4 regions of the Pseudarthrobacter sp. B4EP4b genome follow, and region 3 is predicted to be linked to each of the others. Evidence: riboswitches for the same ligand, from Rfam matches in the RefSeq annotation. Region 3 holds a riboswitch; each other region holds the start of a gene.

Region 1 (3,585 bases), on a different contig from region 3:
TGGCGGCCGCCTGCGCGGACAATCGCGTACACCACTTGGGAACTCACTTCTCTCGACGTTTATAACTAAATTTGCGTGCGGAACCGACTATCAAAAGCCTGGTTTCTCGCTGTGCCTCAACGCCGTGGGGTCGTAACCCAAGTGTTGGCGTAAGCACCGAAGATCTAGATTACGCTAATTTTGTCTTCGGCCGCAAATGAGGCTGGTTCCCGGCGGGTTGCTGTGATAGGCACCACAGTCCAGGTCCGGCGTCCGCACCCTGCCCCACCATAGTACCGGCCCGCACGCCGGCGGTTGTTCAGGCGTGCAGGCGCGGCGCGTCAAAGAAGTCCACTTCCAGCCGGCACGACTGCTTGAACGCCGCAATCATCGCGTCCCTGTCAGCCGCCGAGGCGTTGCGTCCCGCCTCATCCACAATGGCAATGGCCTGGCGGGTGGCGGCGGCGAAGCCCTCATCAGCGTAGGTGCGCAGCCAGGCAGCGTATGGGTGCCCGGCAGGTTCGCCGGCGGCGAGGAACTGGGCGTGCAGGGATGCACCAACCTCTGCGTACAGCCAGAAGCAGGGCAGGACCGCTGCGGCCAGCACTGCATAACTGCCCGACGCCGAAGCCGCGGTCAGGTGGTCAACGTAAGACTTCGTTACCGGGCCAAGTTCCGGCCGGACGGCGCGGGTGCTCAGCCAGGAGCGGTGAAGTTCCGACTCGACCTCCAGGCACTGGCTGGCAGACCCGGCCCAGAAGAGCTGTTCTGCCTCGGTGGGCGCCAAGGCACTCGCCCGGGCCAGCACCCGTGAATAGCCGTTGAGGTAGATGGCGTCCTGCGCAAGGTAGTACGCGAACTCCTGCTCCTGAAGGCTGCCGGAGACCAGGCCGCGGATGAAGTCCAGGGCGTAGATATCCTCCAGGTCCGGCTGGGCCTCACTCCAGAGCCGGGCGGCGAAGCTGCCTTCGGAGGGAATCGGCGGCAGGTGGTGGAAGTGGTGCACCGGGCCGTTGCCGGTTCCCACCTCCAACGTTCCGGAGGCTTCCAGCGCGCCTGCCAGCCACGGCTTGACCTCACGGAGTGACGCTTCCCAGTCCCCCAGCCGCGCTTGGGCAGTAGCCATCGCGGAGGACAGCGAACAGCCGGTCCCGTGGCTGTTCCGGGTTTCCACCCGCTCTCCGGGCAGCACCACAATGTCACTGGACAGCAGGCCCGCGGTGTTGACCAGGGCATCCGGGCACTCGCTGCCGTCCAGGTGGCCGCCCTTGACCAGCACGGTGGCCCCGGTAGCCGCGGAGAGGGCGCGTCCCTGTTCCAGGGCTCCCGCCCAGTCCTCCTGCACCTCGCCGCCCACCAGCATGGCGAGTTCAATGAGGTTGGGGGTGATGAGGTGGGCCAGCGGCAGGAGTCCGCGCAGCGCGGCTTCGGCGGACTCCTGCAGGAGCCGGTCCCCGCTGGTTGCCACCATCACCGGGTCCAGGACCACGACGGCGGGCCGGACCTTGCGCAGCCAGTCCCCCACCGCTTCGATCACCTCGGCACTGCCGAGCATTCCGATCTTGACGGCATCGATGCCGATGTCGTCGCTGACGGCATCCAGCTGCGCAGCCAGGAAATCGGCCGGCGGAACGTGAACGGACCGGACGCCATGGGTGTTCTGGGCCGTAAGGGCCGTGATGGCGGCCATTCCATAGCCGCCGAATGCCGCAATGCTTTTGAGGTCGGCCTGGATGCCGGCTCCCCCGGACGGATCAGAACCGGCAATGGACAGGACCCGTGGCACAGGGCGGCCAGGCGTCGCGTGCGCAGGGAAGAAGGCCGCGGAGACGGATGTTGGGGTGGCAGCGGGTATTGCAAGAGTCGCAGACAAGAGACATCCCTTCGCCGGTGCTAGCCGGACAGGTTCAACGGGTGTGGATCTCAGCCGGCTCTCTGCGCGGCACCCCGTGTCGGTTCCCCAGCCTAGCTTTTTTGGCCGGTGCAGGCCGAAGGTGACACATTGCGACCCGTCTGAACTGTCTTCCTGAACCCTGAACTGTCTTCCTGAACCTTGGAACTGTTCGGCAGAAGGTATGGCAATGCCCGGCCGGCCACTGGTGTGGCTGGCCGGGCATTGCCTGCTGATTGTCAGCGCTGTTTGCTCCCTAGAGCTCCGAGGCCGGGACCCCTACGCCCAGGATGATGGGCGCTTCGGCCGCCTTGGCTGCCGGCTTTTCGGCGCCCGCGCTTCCGGTGCCAGCCGGCTGGGGGGCCTTCGCCTCATGGGAGTGGCCCGTGCCGGCCGGAGCAACGTTCTCGTGCTGCTCCACGGTGGTTTCGTTTGCAGCACCCTGGGCGCGGCTGGCGCTGCGGTGGCGCCGGGGCCGGCGCTGCCGCGTCTGCTCGAGCGTGTGGTCGCTGTAGTCCTTCTCCGGTGCCTCAGCGCGCTGGGGAGCGGGCTGGGACTGCTGCGCCGGCGCCGCCTGTTCAGCCCGCGGGTTCTGCTCGTGCACCTGCTCAGGTTCAGCCTGCTCCTGCCGCGCTTCAGTGTCCGGCTGGGCTTCCGGTTCCGTGGCCGGCTGGCCAAGGTGGGCGAACGCTTCGGCGAGCCGGTCCAGGGTCAGTGCCGGCCGGGGCTGCTGTTCCTCCGCGTGCTCCACAAACGGCAGTACCACCTTCTCGCCGCCGAAGGTCAGCACGGCAGCCGGACGGGTATCGGCGTCGCGCTTTTCAGCAGCCGGTGCGGGAGCGGGCTGCTCCCCGGCCGCCTGCTTGGCTGCCGCCACCTCGTCGTCATGCAGGTGCGCTGCGTGCGCAGCGGCGGCGATGTTGGCCAGTGCCAGCCTGGTGGCTTCTGCCTTGGCGTGCCGTTCAGCGTCCGAGGGGTCGGGGTGCACGGTGTGGATCTGCACGGCAGCAGCAGGCGCTGCTTCGGGCTGCTGGCCGCCGCGGCCCCGGCGCCGCTTCCGGTCGGGGCGGGCACCGGGCTGGTTGTTGTCCGGGCGCAGGCTGTCAGGGCGGTGGCCTTCATTGCGCGCTTCGGGGCGGCTGTCAGCACGCTGGACGTGGTGCTCGGCGGCCACGATGTTGGCGCGGCGGTGCTCCACGGGGTCGTCGTGGGTGACCACGCCGCGGCCTGCGCACGCTTCACACTGCTCGCCGAACACTTCGAGCAGGCCGGTGCCCATCCGCTTGCGCGTCATCTGGACCAGACCCAGCGAGGTGACCTCGGCCACCTGGTGCTTGGTGCGGTCGCGTCCCAGGCATTCCACCAGGCGGCGCAGCACAAGGTCGCGGTTGGATTCGAGGACCATGTCAATGAAGTCGATGACGATGATGCCGCCGATATCGCGCAGCCGGAGCTGGCGGACCACTTCCTCCGCGGCCTCGAGGTTGTTTTTGGTCACCGTCTCTTCGAGGTTTCCGCCGCTGCCGGTGAACTTGCCGGTATTGACGTCCACCACGGTCATGGCTTCGGTGCGGTCGATCACCAGCGAACCGCCGGAGGGCAGGAAGACCTTACGCTCCAGCGCCTTGTGGATCTGCTCGTCGATGCGCCAGGCGGCGAAGATGTCCTGGTCCTTGGTCCACTTCTCCAGGCGGCCCACCAGGTCCGGAGCCACG
Region 2 (3,585 bases), on a different contig from region 3:
GCGTCGCCTTTTTGGCCACAAAGCGGGAGACACTGGGGCCGGTGTCGCTGGCAGCGAGGCCAAACAGGATGTCCGCCACGGCGTCGCTGGTGAGCTCCGCGGCGGGCGGCACGTTGATCTCTCCGGCGGCGGAGGCGGCGGCAGCCCGGAGCGCCGCTTCGAACGGGCGCTCCATCAAGCGGCGCAGATGGATCAGCCCGGGTTCCCACTCCCACTCGTCACTGACCCCTTCCAGCCCCGAATAGTGCAGCTCGTAAAGGCAGAAGAGGGCCAGTTGGACGTCGTCGTCGCCAATGATGTCTTTGGAGGCCTTGGGCCTGGCCAGCAGGCGCAGGTCCTCCACGGCGGCGGCACCCTCGTCACTGCCGGGCGTGCAGGTGAGGGCACGAAAGAGGGTGCTGGTGATCGGACCTCGAGGTTCCGGGATCTTCATGGTGCTCCTTTGGGCGTGCGGCGCTGCTGCGTCGTCGACAGCGGGTTTCGGTGGGCGTTCAAGTCTGGTTGTGCTCGTCCGGGTTCCGGGCCGGGCGGTCCATGCCCTGGCTGCCGGGAAAGGACTTATCGCCGGGAACGGTCTTTGGCGACAGCAGGACGGCAAGGGCGATCATGGCCAGGCCCAAGGCCAGGTGCAGCCAGTTGTCCGCATTGTTTTCGGGAAGGAAGTTTGCCGGCAGGTCATCGCCCATCAGCAGGCCGTACAGCCAGAGGAAGAGGTAGGCGACGCCCCCGTAAATGAGGAAGTTCCGTCCCTGCCGGTGCGTTCTGGCCATCACCAGCCCCGCAATAGCTGTCGCTAAATGGACGGCATTGTGCAGCACCGACACTCGGAAAACGCCGAACAGCTCTGCTTTAGAGCCGGGTCCGGCGAAGCCCAAGGAATCGAAATTATCGGTAATGCCAGGAATGAATCCCAACATCCCCAGCAGCAGGAAGACGATGCTCGTGGCAAGGGTGGCCTTCTGCAGGCCCGTCCTCGCGTCGGTGCCGCGGGTGCTGACCGCCATATGCTGTACTCCTCAAAAGCCGGGAACAACATAGTAAGCATGATTACTAATAAATGCTAAGCACGCTTCCTACCCGGAGTTCACTCCTCCGGGTTGTTCCAGGCGTAGGGGTTGGCGTGGTGCCCGCCGTGGCGGCCCTGCTCATACCCCTGTTGCCAGGCCTTCCCGACGGCGGCCACAAGTTCTGCGAGCAGGGGATAGTAGGGATGGTCCGGGCCAATGTAGATCATCTCGTCCTCGGCTTTGTCCACCGCCGCCCGCACCTGGTTCTCCCCCAACGGACTGCTCACGATGCCCCTCCCCGTCGCCGGAACTTTGCAGCTTCGAACGCTGCGTCAGTGAGCACCCATCGAACCAAGGACTTCGCGCAGGGCCTGCACCACCAGGTTGTGGTCCTGCACCTGGGGCAGCCCCGAAACGGTCACGGTTGCCACGGCGCCCACATCTGCGACGTAGACCGGAAAGGAGCCCCCGTGGGCCGCATACCGGCTTTGGTCGAACCAGGCGTGGTCCTCGATCCTGCCGCCGCCGAGCCGTCCGCGCAGCCCCACCAGCAGGGACGGCACCTCATACCGTGCGGCGGTGCGCTTTTTGGCCCGGATCCAGAACTCGTTGTCCGGAGTGGCGCCCGGCAGGGCCACATGGAAGAGGACCTGGTCGCCCTTGGTGATGTCGATGGCGATGGGGAGCTGGTCCTCCTTGCCCAGTTCCACCAGCAGGAGCCCCAGGTTCAGGGCGTCGTCCATCGAAAACCGGGGGAACTGGAGCTCGCGGATTTCGCCCTCTATCCGCGCGATGAGGGCCTGCAGGGAGCCCTCAGGCTGGGTGTCATCGGAATCGGGATCGAACTCAGTCATATCCGGCGCATTGGCAGTCATGGCCCACAATCTACCCCTCCTCCGGTGTAAACTGGACCACGCCCAGCAGGGCTATTTATCTACCCACAGAATCAATTAACGACAGGGGAGCGCCGCCGTCGGGCATCACTGGCCATGCCAGGATCCGCAGGTGGGCGCTGAGAGTGCGGACAGCCGCAGACCCTCGAACCTGATCCGGTTAGTACCGGCGCAAGGGAGTCGAGTTCTCGAAGTCCGGCAACGGCAGTCAGTGCCTTTGCCGCACTTTCCCCTCCTGTTCCTCAGGAGGATCACATGGCAACAACAGCAGTAAAGAAGACCACCAGTAGGTCCTGGCGCGTCGTGGACATTGTGGTGGCGGCCCTGATCGCCGTCGCCGGCGGCGTCATCTTCTGGGCCTGGTCCCAGGGGGCTGCCGCAGTCTCGGCCCCCATGAACGCCGTCTATCCGCCCCTGACCGGCCTGATCGCCGGCGGCTGGATGATTCCGGCCGTGCTGGGCATGCTCATCATCCGCAAGCCGGGCGCCGCGCTGTTCTGCGAAACCGTGGCCGCCACCGGCGAGCTGCTGATGGGGTCGCAGTACGGTGCCTCCGTGCTGTTCTCCGGCTTTGTCCAGGGCTTGGGCGCAGAGATCATCTTCGCCATCTTCGTGTACAGGAAGTTCAACCTGCCGGTGTCGCTGCTGGCCGGTGCCGGGGCGGGCCTGTTCTGCGGCCTTAACGACTCTTTCGCCCCATGGGGCTGGAACATCGCGTACTCGGGCGGGGACAAGCTGGCGTACATCATCTTCACGGCAGTCTCCGGCGCCATCATTGCCGGGGCACTGTCCTGGATCGCCACGCGCGGGCTGGCGAAGACCGGAGTCCTGGGCTCGTTTGCCTCGCGGAAGGCAGCAACGGAGCCAGTCTTCTCCTGATGACCGCTCCATCCCATTCCGGGGCGCCGGCTGCGGTGCGTCCGGCAGCCATCAGCGCCCGCGGTTGGGGCTGGCGGCATGCCGGACGGGCCAAACCCGCGGTCCGAGCCCTTGATCTGGACATCCAGCCGGGGGAGCGTGTGCTGCTCCTCGGCCCTTCCGGGGCGGGCAAGTCCACCCTCCTCCATGCCCTGGCGGGGGTCCTGGGCGATGTTAACGACGACGGCGAGGCCGGCGAATCCGACGAGTCCGGTTCGCTGCTGGTTGACAGTGCCTCCCCGCGGGAGCAGCGAGGCCGCGCCGGCCTGATGCAGCAGGATCCGGAGACGCAGGTGGTCCTGTCCCGGGTAGGTGACGACGTCGCCTTCGGCGCAGAGAACCTTGCGGTGCCCCGCGATGAAATCTGGACGCGCGTGCACGAGGCGCTCGACGACGTCGGCCTGTCCCACCTGCCGCTGGACCACCCGACGTCGGCCCTGTCCGGCGGGCAGAAGCAGCGGCTGGCGCTCGCCGGCATCCTTGCCATGCGGCCCGGGCTGATCCTCCTCGACGAGCCGACAGCCAACCTGGACCCTGCCGGGGTGCTGGAGGTCCGCGATGCCGTGGCGCGCTGCCTGGACAAAACCGGGGCAACCCTGGTGGTGGTGGAGCACCGGGTGTCCGTGTGGAAGGACCTGGTGGACCGGATCGTGGTGCTGCAGCCGGGTTCGTCCACGGAGTCCGCAGTGCTTTTGGACGGTCCGCCGGACCAGGTGCTCAGCGAGGCCAGGAGCATGCTCATTGCGGCCGGTGTCTGGGTGCCGGGC
Region 3 (3,585 bases):
GGGATCGGTGGGGTCCAGGCTCCGCAGGTACTCGCCGTAGCTGACTTCACCGTCCCAGGGCTTGCCCAGGGCTTCGGTCTGCAGCCGGAAATGGTTCAGCGAGCGCTCATCGGGCGATGGCATGGTGCGCAGGATGCCCACTTTTCCCGTGAGCATGAGGCGGGCCGCTGCCATTCCGGTCATCAGCGAGATCTGGGCGTTCCAGTCCTCCACGGGCAGCTGGGGAGCAGCAGCGATCCGGTAGCCGCCGTCGGGCAGCTGGACGATCTCCTGGTCGGGCATGTTCAGGCTGGCGCCGCCGCGGGCACGCTCCAGTTCCACGCGCTTGAGCCCCACCTCTTTAAGGAGCTTCAGCACCGGCGGAGCCGTTCCGGCGTCCAGTTCCGCCTGCGTGCCCTTGTAGCTGAGCTTGGCCCGGCTGCGGATACGGGCCCGCCTGACGGCGACGGACGTGACCTCCGCGGCACTGTCCAGGCGGAAATCCCAGACGAATGCAGAGCAGTCCTGGTCCGGAAGGAGGCTGCCGGCCTGTTCACTGATGATTTCCGGATGCAGCGGGATCCGCCCGTCGGGGGCGTAGAACGTCTGTCCGCGGCGCCTTGTTTCCGCGTCCAACGGTCCGCCGGGCGTGACGAATGCGGGCACGTCGGCGATGGCGTAGAGCACGTGGTACCCGTCGCCGTCGGGCTCGATGAACAGTGCCTGGTCCAGGTCGGTGGAGGAGGCGGGATCAATGGTGACGAACTCGACGGCGGTGAGGTCGTAGGCGGGCAGCTGCAGGGATTCGACGGCCGCTTTGGCATCCGCCACGGCGTCGTCAGGGTAGGCGCCAGGCAGCTCCAGTTCGGTCCGCAGCGCACTGAGCGCCGCCTCGAGCGCGTTGTTGTGCTGGTGGACGTTGGGAGCCAGCCGATGGTGTGACACGAAAATCAGCCTAACTCGAATTCCGGCGATAATGCAGGCATCCGGGCCGGGAAGGGCGCACGGTAAAACCAGGGTAGCGGGCGTCAGCGGACTGGATGGTCAGTGAACCGTATCGCCGGAGACCGGACAGCCTCAGGAACCGGGGGCATCCAAGGCTGCGAGGAGCGATGCGGCGGCGGCCGAGGGATCGTCCGCCTCCGTGATGGCCCGGACCACCACAATGCGGCGGGCGCCTGCTTCCACTACCTGCTCAACGTTGCCGTGGTCGATGCCGCCGATGGCAAACCAGGGGACACCGGCGTCGGGCTGTCCTTCCTGTCCCCCAGCACTGGCCGCCGCGGCAGCGTACTTCACCAGCTCAAGCCCGACGGCGGCCCGCCCCGGTTTGGTGGGCGTTGCCCACACGGGGCCCACGCAGAAGTAGTCCAGCCCCGCGGGTCCGGCCGCTGCCGCAAGGGCCGCGTCCACCTGCTCCGGTGCATGGCTGGACAGTCCGATGGCTGCGTTGCCGTTGAGCAGGGTGCGCGCGGCAGCGAGGGGAAGGTCCTTCTGGCCGATGTGGAACACCGGCGCGCCGGACAGCACTGCAATGTCAGCCCTGTCATTGACAGCCCACAGGCGGCCGTGGCGCTCCGCGGTTTCCTTCAGCACGGCCAGGATTTCCAGTTCCTCCGCGGCCTCAATGGTCTTGTCCCGGAGCTGGATGATGTCCACGCCGCCGGCAAAAGCGGCATCCACGAACTGCCCGAAATCGCCGCGGTCCTTGCGGGCATCCGTGCAGAGATACAGGCGCGCGGAGCTGAGGCCGTTGCTGATTTTGGTGGTGCTGAGGACATCGGTGCCGGCGGCAGGAGTGTGGGACACATTCATGGGGGCAAGCCTAGTTCCTCTACACTTGCCTCGTACTGCGGGAGCCCGCGGCAGCTGTCACAAAGCGCCGGGCTGAGAGGGCGTCAGAGCCGACCGCTTGACCTGATCCGGCTAGTACCGGCGTAGGGAAGGAGACACATGGGCGCACTATCTGGCCGCGCAATGAAACAACAGGCCGCGCGCGCCGGCGGCACCATCCAGGCTGACGTCGCCGTCATAGGCGGCGGGGTTATCGGCCATGGGATCGCCTGGGAGGCACAACGCTCCGGGCGGTCCGTGGTGCTCATCGACGACGCACCGGGTTCGGGTGCCAGCTGGGCGGCCGCCGGGATGCTCGCCCCCGTCAGCGAACTGCACTACCAGGAGGAGGGCCTCCTGGAGCTGATGCTGGACAGTTCGACGCGCTGGCCCGCTTTTATTGCCGGGCTCCGCGCAGCATCGGGTGCTGATCCGGGATACATCACGACGCCGACCCTCGCCGTGGGTGGCGACGCCGCGGACCGCCGGGCACTGATGGACCTGCGCGGAGTACAGCAGGCCAACGGCCTCAGCGTGGAACCGCTCACCGTCCGCGAAGCCCGTCAACGGGAGCCACTGCTCAGCCCGGCGATCGCCTGCGCGCTGGACACCCCGGCCGATCACCAGGTGGATCCGAGGCTGCTGGTGGACTGCCTGCGTCAGGCGCTCGCCGGCCACGGCGGCCACGGCAGCGGCAGTGACGCGAACGGGGCCGGGGGCGATGGCACAGCTGTAGCAGGCGCCGTCGACGGCTACTCGGTGCCGGACAAGGCAACGGCACTTCTGTGGCAGGACGGGGCCGTTGCCGGCGTGCAGTTGGCCGGCGGGGGAACCATCCTGGCCGCAGAGACCGTGGTGGCGAACGGGCTGCACGCGGCAGAACTTCAATCACTCCCGGAAGGCCTGCACCTTCCGCTGCGGCCCGTCTATGGGGACATCCTGCGGCTCGCCGTGCCCCGGCACCTGCAGCCGTTGGTGACCTCCACGGTCCGCGGATTGGTCCACGGCGTTCCGGTGTACATCGTTCCCCGGCGGGACGGCACCGTGGTCATTGGGGCAACCCAGCGCGAAGACGCGCCGGCTACTGCGCATGCCGTTTCCGCCGGTGGGGTCTACCAGCTCCTGCGCGACGCGCAGGTGCTGGTTCCCGCCGTCGCCGAACTCGAACTGCTGGAATGCACTGCCCGCGCCCGGCCCGGAACCCCGGACAATGCCCCGCTGCTGGGGCGCGTGCCCGCAACGCAAGGCATTGCGGGACAGGCCGGACACGTCCCCGGCCTCATCGTGGCCACCGGGTTCTTTCGCCACGGCGTCCACCTGACGCCGGCCGCAGCCGCCATTTGCCGGGACCTCCTGGACGGCCGCGAGGATCCCCGCTGGGCACCCTTCAACCCGTCCCGCTTCAACGCCACACCCGCCGCGACTACCCGCTTCCCAACCGGCCGCCTGAGCCACCAACCGCCCACAAAGGAATCAGTATGAACATCACCTTGAACGGAACCCCGCACCCAGTGCCGGATGGTGCTTCCATCACGCAGCTCGTCAGCCAGGTCACCGGCCGTCCCCTCGGCGCGGACGGGCAGGCCACGGATGGGCAGAAGCTCGGTATGGCCGTGGCACACAACGCCCAGGTAGTGCCGCGCAGCCAGTGGTTCGCCACTGCGCTCGCGGACGGCGACGAGGTCGAACTCGTCACGGCTGTGCAGGGAGGCTGACCCATGAGCGAAACCATCACTGCTGCAACCTCTGCCGCGCTCCACGATCCGCTTGTCA
Region 4 (3,585 bases), on a different contig from region 3:
GCATCCTGCGGTCCTTTATCCGGGATGTGAGCAGGATCCAGTCACCTAGGGCGTCCTGACGCCCTGGCTTCCGGCGGGAACGCTCAGTTCCGGAAGGTAAACCTTGCCGCCGGCCGCCAGGAACTCCTCGCTCTTTCCGCGCATCCCTGCCGCGGCATCAGCCAGTGCCGCCTGCGCCGCCGCTGAACCATACTCGTCCCGGATGTCCTGGCTGATCCGCATCGAGCAGAACTTGGGGCCGCACATGGAGCAGAAGTGCGCCGTCTTGGCCGGTTCCGCCGGCAACGTTTCGTCATGGAACGCCTCGGCCGTCACAGGGTCCAGGGACAACGCGAACTGGTCGCGCCAGCGGAACTCGAACCGTGCCTTGGACAGGGCGTCGTCGCGTTCGTGCGCGCCGGGGTGGCCCTTGGCGAGGTCCGCAGCGTGGGCAGCGATCTTGTAGGTGATCACTCCGGTTTTAACATCATCCTTGTTGGGCAGGCCCAGGTGTTCCTTCGGCGTGACGTAGCACAGCATGGCGGTGCCGTAGCGGGCGATCTCGGTGGCGCCGATGGCCGAGGTGATGTGGTCATAGCCGGGGGCCACGTCGGTGACCAGCGGCCCCAGTGTGTAGAACGGGGCACCCTTGCACAGTTCCTGCTGGCGCTCCACGTTTTCGCGCACCAGGTGGAACGGAATGTGGCCGGGGCCTTCCACCATCACCTGCACGTCGTATTCCCATGCCCGCTGCGTGAGCTCAGCCAGCGTGTCCAGTTCGGCGAACTGCGCCGCATCGTTGGCGTCCGCCGTGGCCCCGGGCCGCAGTCCGTCACCCAAGGAGAAGGCGACGTCGTACCGGGCGAAGATTTCGCAGAGTTCGTCAAAGTGTGTGTAGAGGAAGTTCTCCTGGTGATGCGCCAGGCACCAGCCGGCCATGATCGAACCGCCGCGGGACACGATGCCCGTTACGCGGTTGGCCGTCAGGGGCACGTACCGGAGCAGTACCCCGGCGTGGATGGTCATGTAGTCCACACCCTGCTCGCATTGTTCGATCACGGTGTCGCGGAAAATTTCCCAGGTCAGGGCATTGGCTTCGCCGTTGACCTTCTCGAGTGCCTGGTAGATGGGAACGGTTCCGATCGGCACGGGGGAGTTGCGGATGATCCATTCCCTGGTGGTGTGGATGTCGTCGCCGGTGGACAGGTCCATCACCGTGTCCGCGCCCCACTGGGTGGCCCACTGCAGTTTGTCCACTTCCTCGGCGATGGAACTGGTGACGGCCGAGTTGCCGATGTTCGCGTTGATCTTCACCAGGAATGCCTTGCCGATGATCATCGGCTCGGATTCGGGGTGGTTGATGTTGTTGGGAATGATGGCCCGGCCGGCAGCAATTTCACTTCGGACCAGCTCGACGTCGCAGTTCTCCCGCAGGGCCACAAACCGCATCTCCGGGGTGACCACGCCCTGCCGGGCGTAGTGCATCTGGGTTACGGTCCTGCCGTCGACGGCGCGGCGGGGCACCGGCCGCGCGCCCTTCCACTCGGCGCTGGCCGCACCGCGGCGGACAGCCGAGCGTCCGTCGTCGAGCAGGTTCCGCCCGCGGCCGCCGTAAGCTTCCGTGTCCGCACGCGCTGCTATCCACTCAGCCCGGAATGGCGTGAGGCCGCGGACGGGATCACTGCCGGGCCCGGCGGTCCGGTAGACGCGGAACGGCCCGTTGGGCTGGCCGTTCGGTGAATCCGCCAGCTCGATTTCCGTGACCGGCACCCGTATCCCGGCCGCCGCATCTTCGACAAACGCCAGGGAATGGGACTTCAGCGACTGCGTGACGGGTGGCTGGTCCTGGCCTTCGGACAGGCCGCCGGACTGAATTTGGGCAGGGTTGAGCTGTGCATTTGGTGTACTCAAGGAATACTCACTTCCTTCGCCGGCATTACCCGGACAGGTTCAACGGTCGCAGGCTGCGTCAGCCCGATCTCAGCCCCTGCAAGGGCACCCGTGTGGTCACCAAGAAGCTACCACAGCTGTTTCGGAAGGGCCGTGTCACATCCGGTGGTGCTAGCCTGTCCGGGCGGGAAAGCGAGGCAGATCCATGGCAGAGATCATCCAGTTCAACGGCGCCGTCCTGACCGGGCCGGACACCGAGGCACGCGGGCTGTGGTCCGTGGACGGCAGGCTGACCTTCCGGCGGCCGGCGGCGGAACCGGACAGGATCCTTGATGGCTGGGTGCTGCCGGGATTCGTTGACGCCCACTGCCATATCGGCCTGGGAACCGGTGGCGCCGTTGACGAAGCGACGGCGGGAGAGCAGGCAAGGACCGACCTGAATGCGGGCACGCTGCTGGTCAGGGACGCAGGTTCCCCCGCAGACACCCGCTTCCTCCAGGGCAGCCGCAACGGGCCGCTGCTGATCCGCGCCGGCAGGCATGTCGCCCGGACCCGCAGGTACCTCCGCGGCTTCGCCGAGGAAGTCGAGCCCGACGGCCTGGTGGAAGCCGTCCGGAAGCAGGCCCGCGACGGCGACGGCTGGGTCAAGCTCGTAGGGGACTGGATCGACCGCGGCGCCGGCGACCTGGCGCCGTCGTTCCCTGCCGCCGTCGTCAAGGACGCCGTCCAGGCCGTGCACGACGAAGGTGCCAGGATCACCGCGCACTGCTTCGCCGAAGAAACACTGGACCAGATGCTGGACGCGGACATTGACTGCATCGAACACGCCACCGGACTGTTGCCGCGGCACCTTCCGCGGTTCGTGGAGCAGGGTGTTGCCATGGTGCCCACCCTCATCAACATCGCCACTTTCCCTGACATAGCCGCGCAGGCGGAGCCCAAGTTCCCGCGGTATGCGGCCCATATGCGTGCCCTGTGGGAACGGCGGGCGGAGCGGGTGCTGGAGGCCTTCGACGCCGGAGTGAAGATCTACGCCGGAACGGATGCCGGCAGCGTCATCCGCCACGGTCGGATCGGTGATGAAATCCTGGCCCTCCACCATGCAGGCCTGCCTGTGGCCGCCGCCCTTGACGCCGCCTGCTGGGGCGCCCGGAAGTGGCTGGGTGTTGACGCGCTCGAGGAAGGTGCCCGGGCCGACGTCGTACTCTGCCGGGAGGATCCGCGGCAGGTTCCGGAAACGGTGCAGGAGTTGGCCCATGTGGTGCTGGGCGGGCGCGTCGTCCGCTGAGACACGGATAACCTGAAAACTGCTTGGAATAAATTGAAGCTTCAAGTAATTTTAATAGTGACAGGCCCACCAACCCGACGGGCCCCAGCACCGGGAGTTTTCAATGACTGCAGAAGCCGCCACCCAGGATCTTCTTCCTGCCGACCTCACTATGGGCACCGTGATGCTCAAGGTGGGCGACATGAAGGTCATGACCGACTACTACCAGCGTGCACTGGGGCTTGAAGTTGTGGCCGAGCAGGACGGCGGGCTGTACCTTGGCCGGCTCCAGAAGCCGCTGGTCCACCTTGCCCCCGCTCCGGGATTGAACCTCCCCGGCAGGGGGGAGGCCGGCCTTTTCCACACGGCCCTGCTGTTTGAGAACCAGGCCGACCTCGCAGCCACCATCGCCACAGCGGCCCGGTTCGAGCCGCGCTCCTTCACGGGCA

What was found. Region 3 has a riboswitch for thiamine pyrophosphate ahead of FNL14_RS20860 (FAD-dependent oxidoreductase). Riboswitches for the same ligand answer to the same signal wherever they lie in the genome.
Region 1: linked by a shared signal. The riboswitch ahead of thiD (bifunctional hydroxymethylpyrimidine kinase/phosphomethylpyrimidine kinase) and the one ahead of FNL14_RS20860 (FAD-dependent oxidoreductase) in region 3 are both predicted to bind thiamine pyrophosphate.
Region 2: linked by a shared signal. The riboswitch ahead of FNL14_RS17340 (ECF transporter S component) and the one ahead of FNL14_RS20860 (FAD-dependent oxidoreductase) in region 3 are both predicted to bind thiamine pyrophosphate.
Region 4: linked by a shared signal. The riboswitch ahead of thiC (phosphomethylpyrimidine synthase ThiC) and the one ahead of FNL14_RS20860 (FAD-dependent oxidoreductase) in region 3 are both predicted to bind thiamine pyrophosphate.

The regions. Positions count from the first base shown of each region.
Region 1 covers NZ_VHIJ01000054.1:39,721-43,305, forward strand. Annotated here, with positions in the region: gene rplU (50S ribosomal protein L21) at 1-35, opposite strand, end outside; gene thiD (bifunctional hydroxymethylpyrimidine kinase/phosphomethylpyrimidine kinase) at 299-1,834, opposite strand; TPP riboswitch at 1,842-1,939, opposite strand; gene FNL14_RS18775 (Rne/Rng family ribonuclease) at 2,127-3,585, opposite strand, start outside.
Region 2 covers NZ_VHIJ01000047.1:7,289-10,873, reverse strand. Annotated here, with positions in the region: gene FNL14_RS17360 (iron-containing redox enzyme family protein) at 1-433, opposite strand, end outside; gene FNL14_RS17355 (DUF4383 domain-containing protein) at 492-1,004, opposite strand; gene FNL14_RS17350 (hypothetical protein) at 1,085-1,294, opposite strand; gene FNL14_RS17345 (heme-degrading domain-containing protein) at 1,340-1,882, opposite strand; TPP riboswitch at 1,956-2,096, shown strand; gene FNL14_RS17340 (ECF transporter S component) at 2,156-2,779, shown strand; gene FNL14_RS17335 (ABC transporter ATP-binding protein) at 2,779-3,585, shown strand, end outside.
Region 3 covers NZ_VHIJ01000065.1:11,341-14,925, forward strand. Annotated here, with positions in the region: gene FNL14_RS20850 (RNB domain-containing ribonuclease) at 1-924, opposite strand, end outside; gene thiE (thiamine phosphate synthase) at 1,057-1,794, opposite strand; TPP riboswitch at 1,822-1,940, shown strand; gene FNL14_RS20860 (FAD-dependent oxidoreductase) at 1,933-3,294, shown strand; gene thiS (sulfur carrier protein ThiS) at 3,291-3,527, shown strand; gene FNL14_RS20870 (thiazole synthase) at 3,531-3,585, shown strand, end outside.
Region 4 covers NZ_VHIJ01000010.1:73,268-76,852, forward strand. Annotated here, with positions in the region: gene FNL14_RS04360 (alpha/beta fold hydrolase) at 1-59, shown strand, start outside; gene thiC (phosphomethylpyrimidine synthase ThiC) at 46-1,890, opposite strand; TPP riboswitch at 1,885-1,992, opposite strand; gene FNL14_RS04370 (amidohydrolase family protein) at 2,075-3,157, shown strand; gene FNL14_RS04375 (VOC family protein) at 3,261-3,585, shown strand, end outside.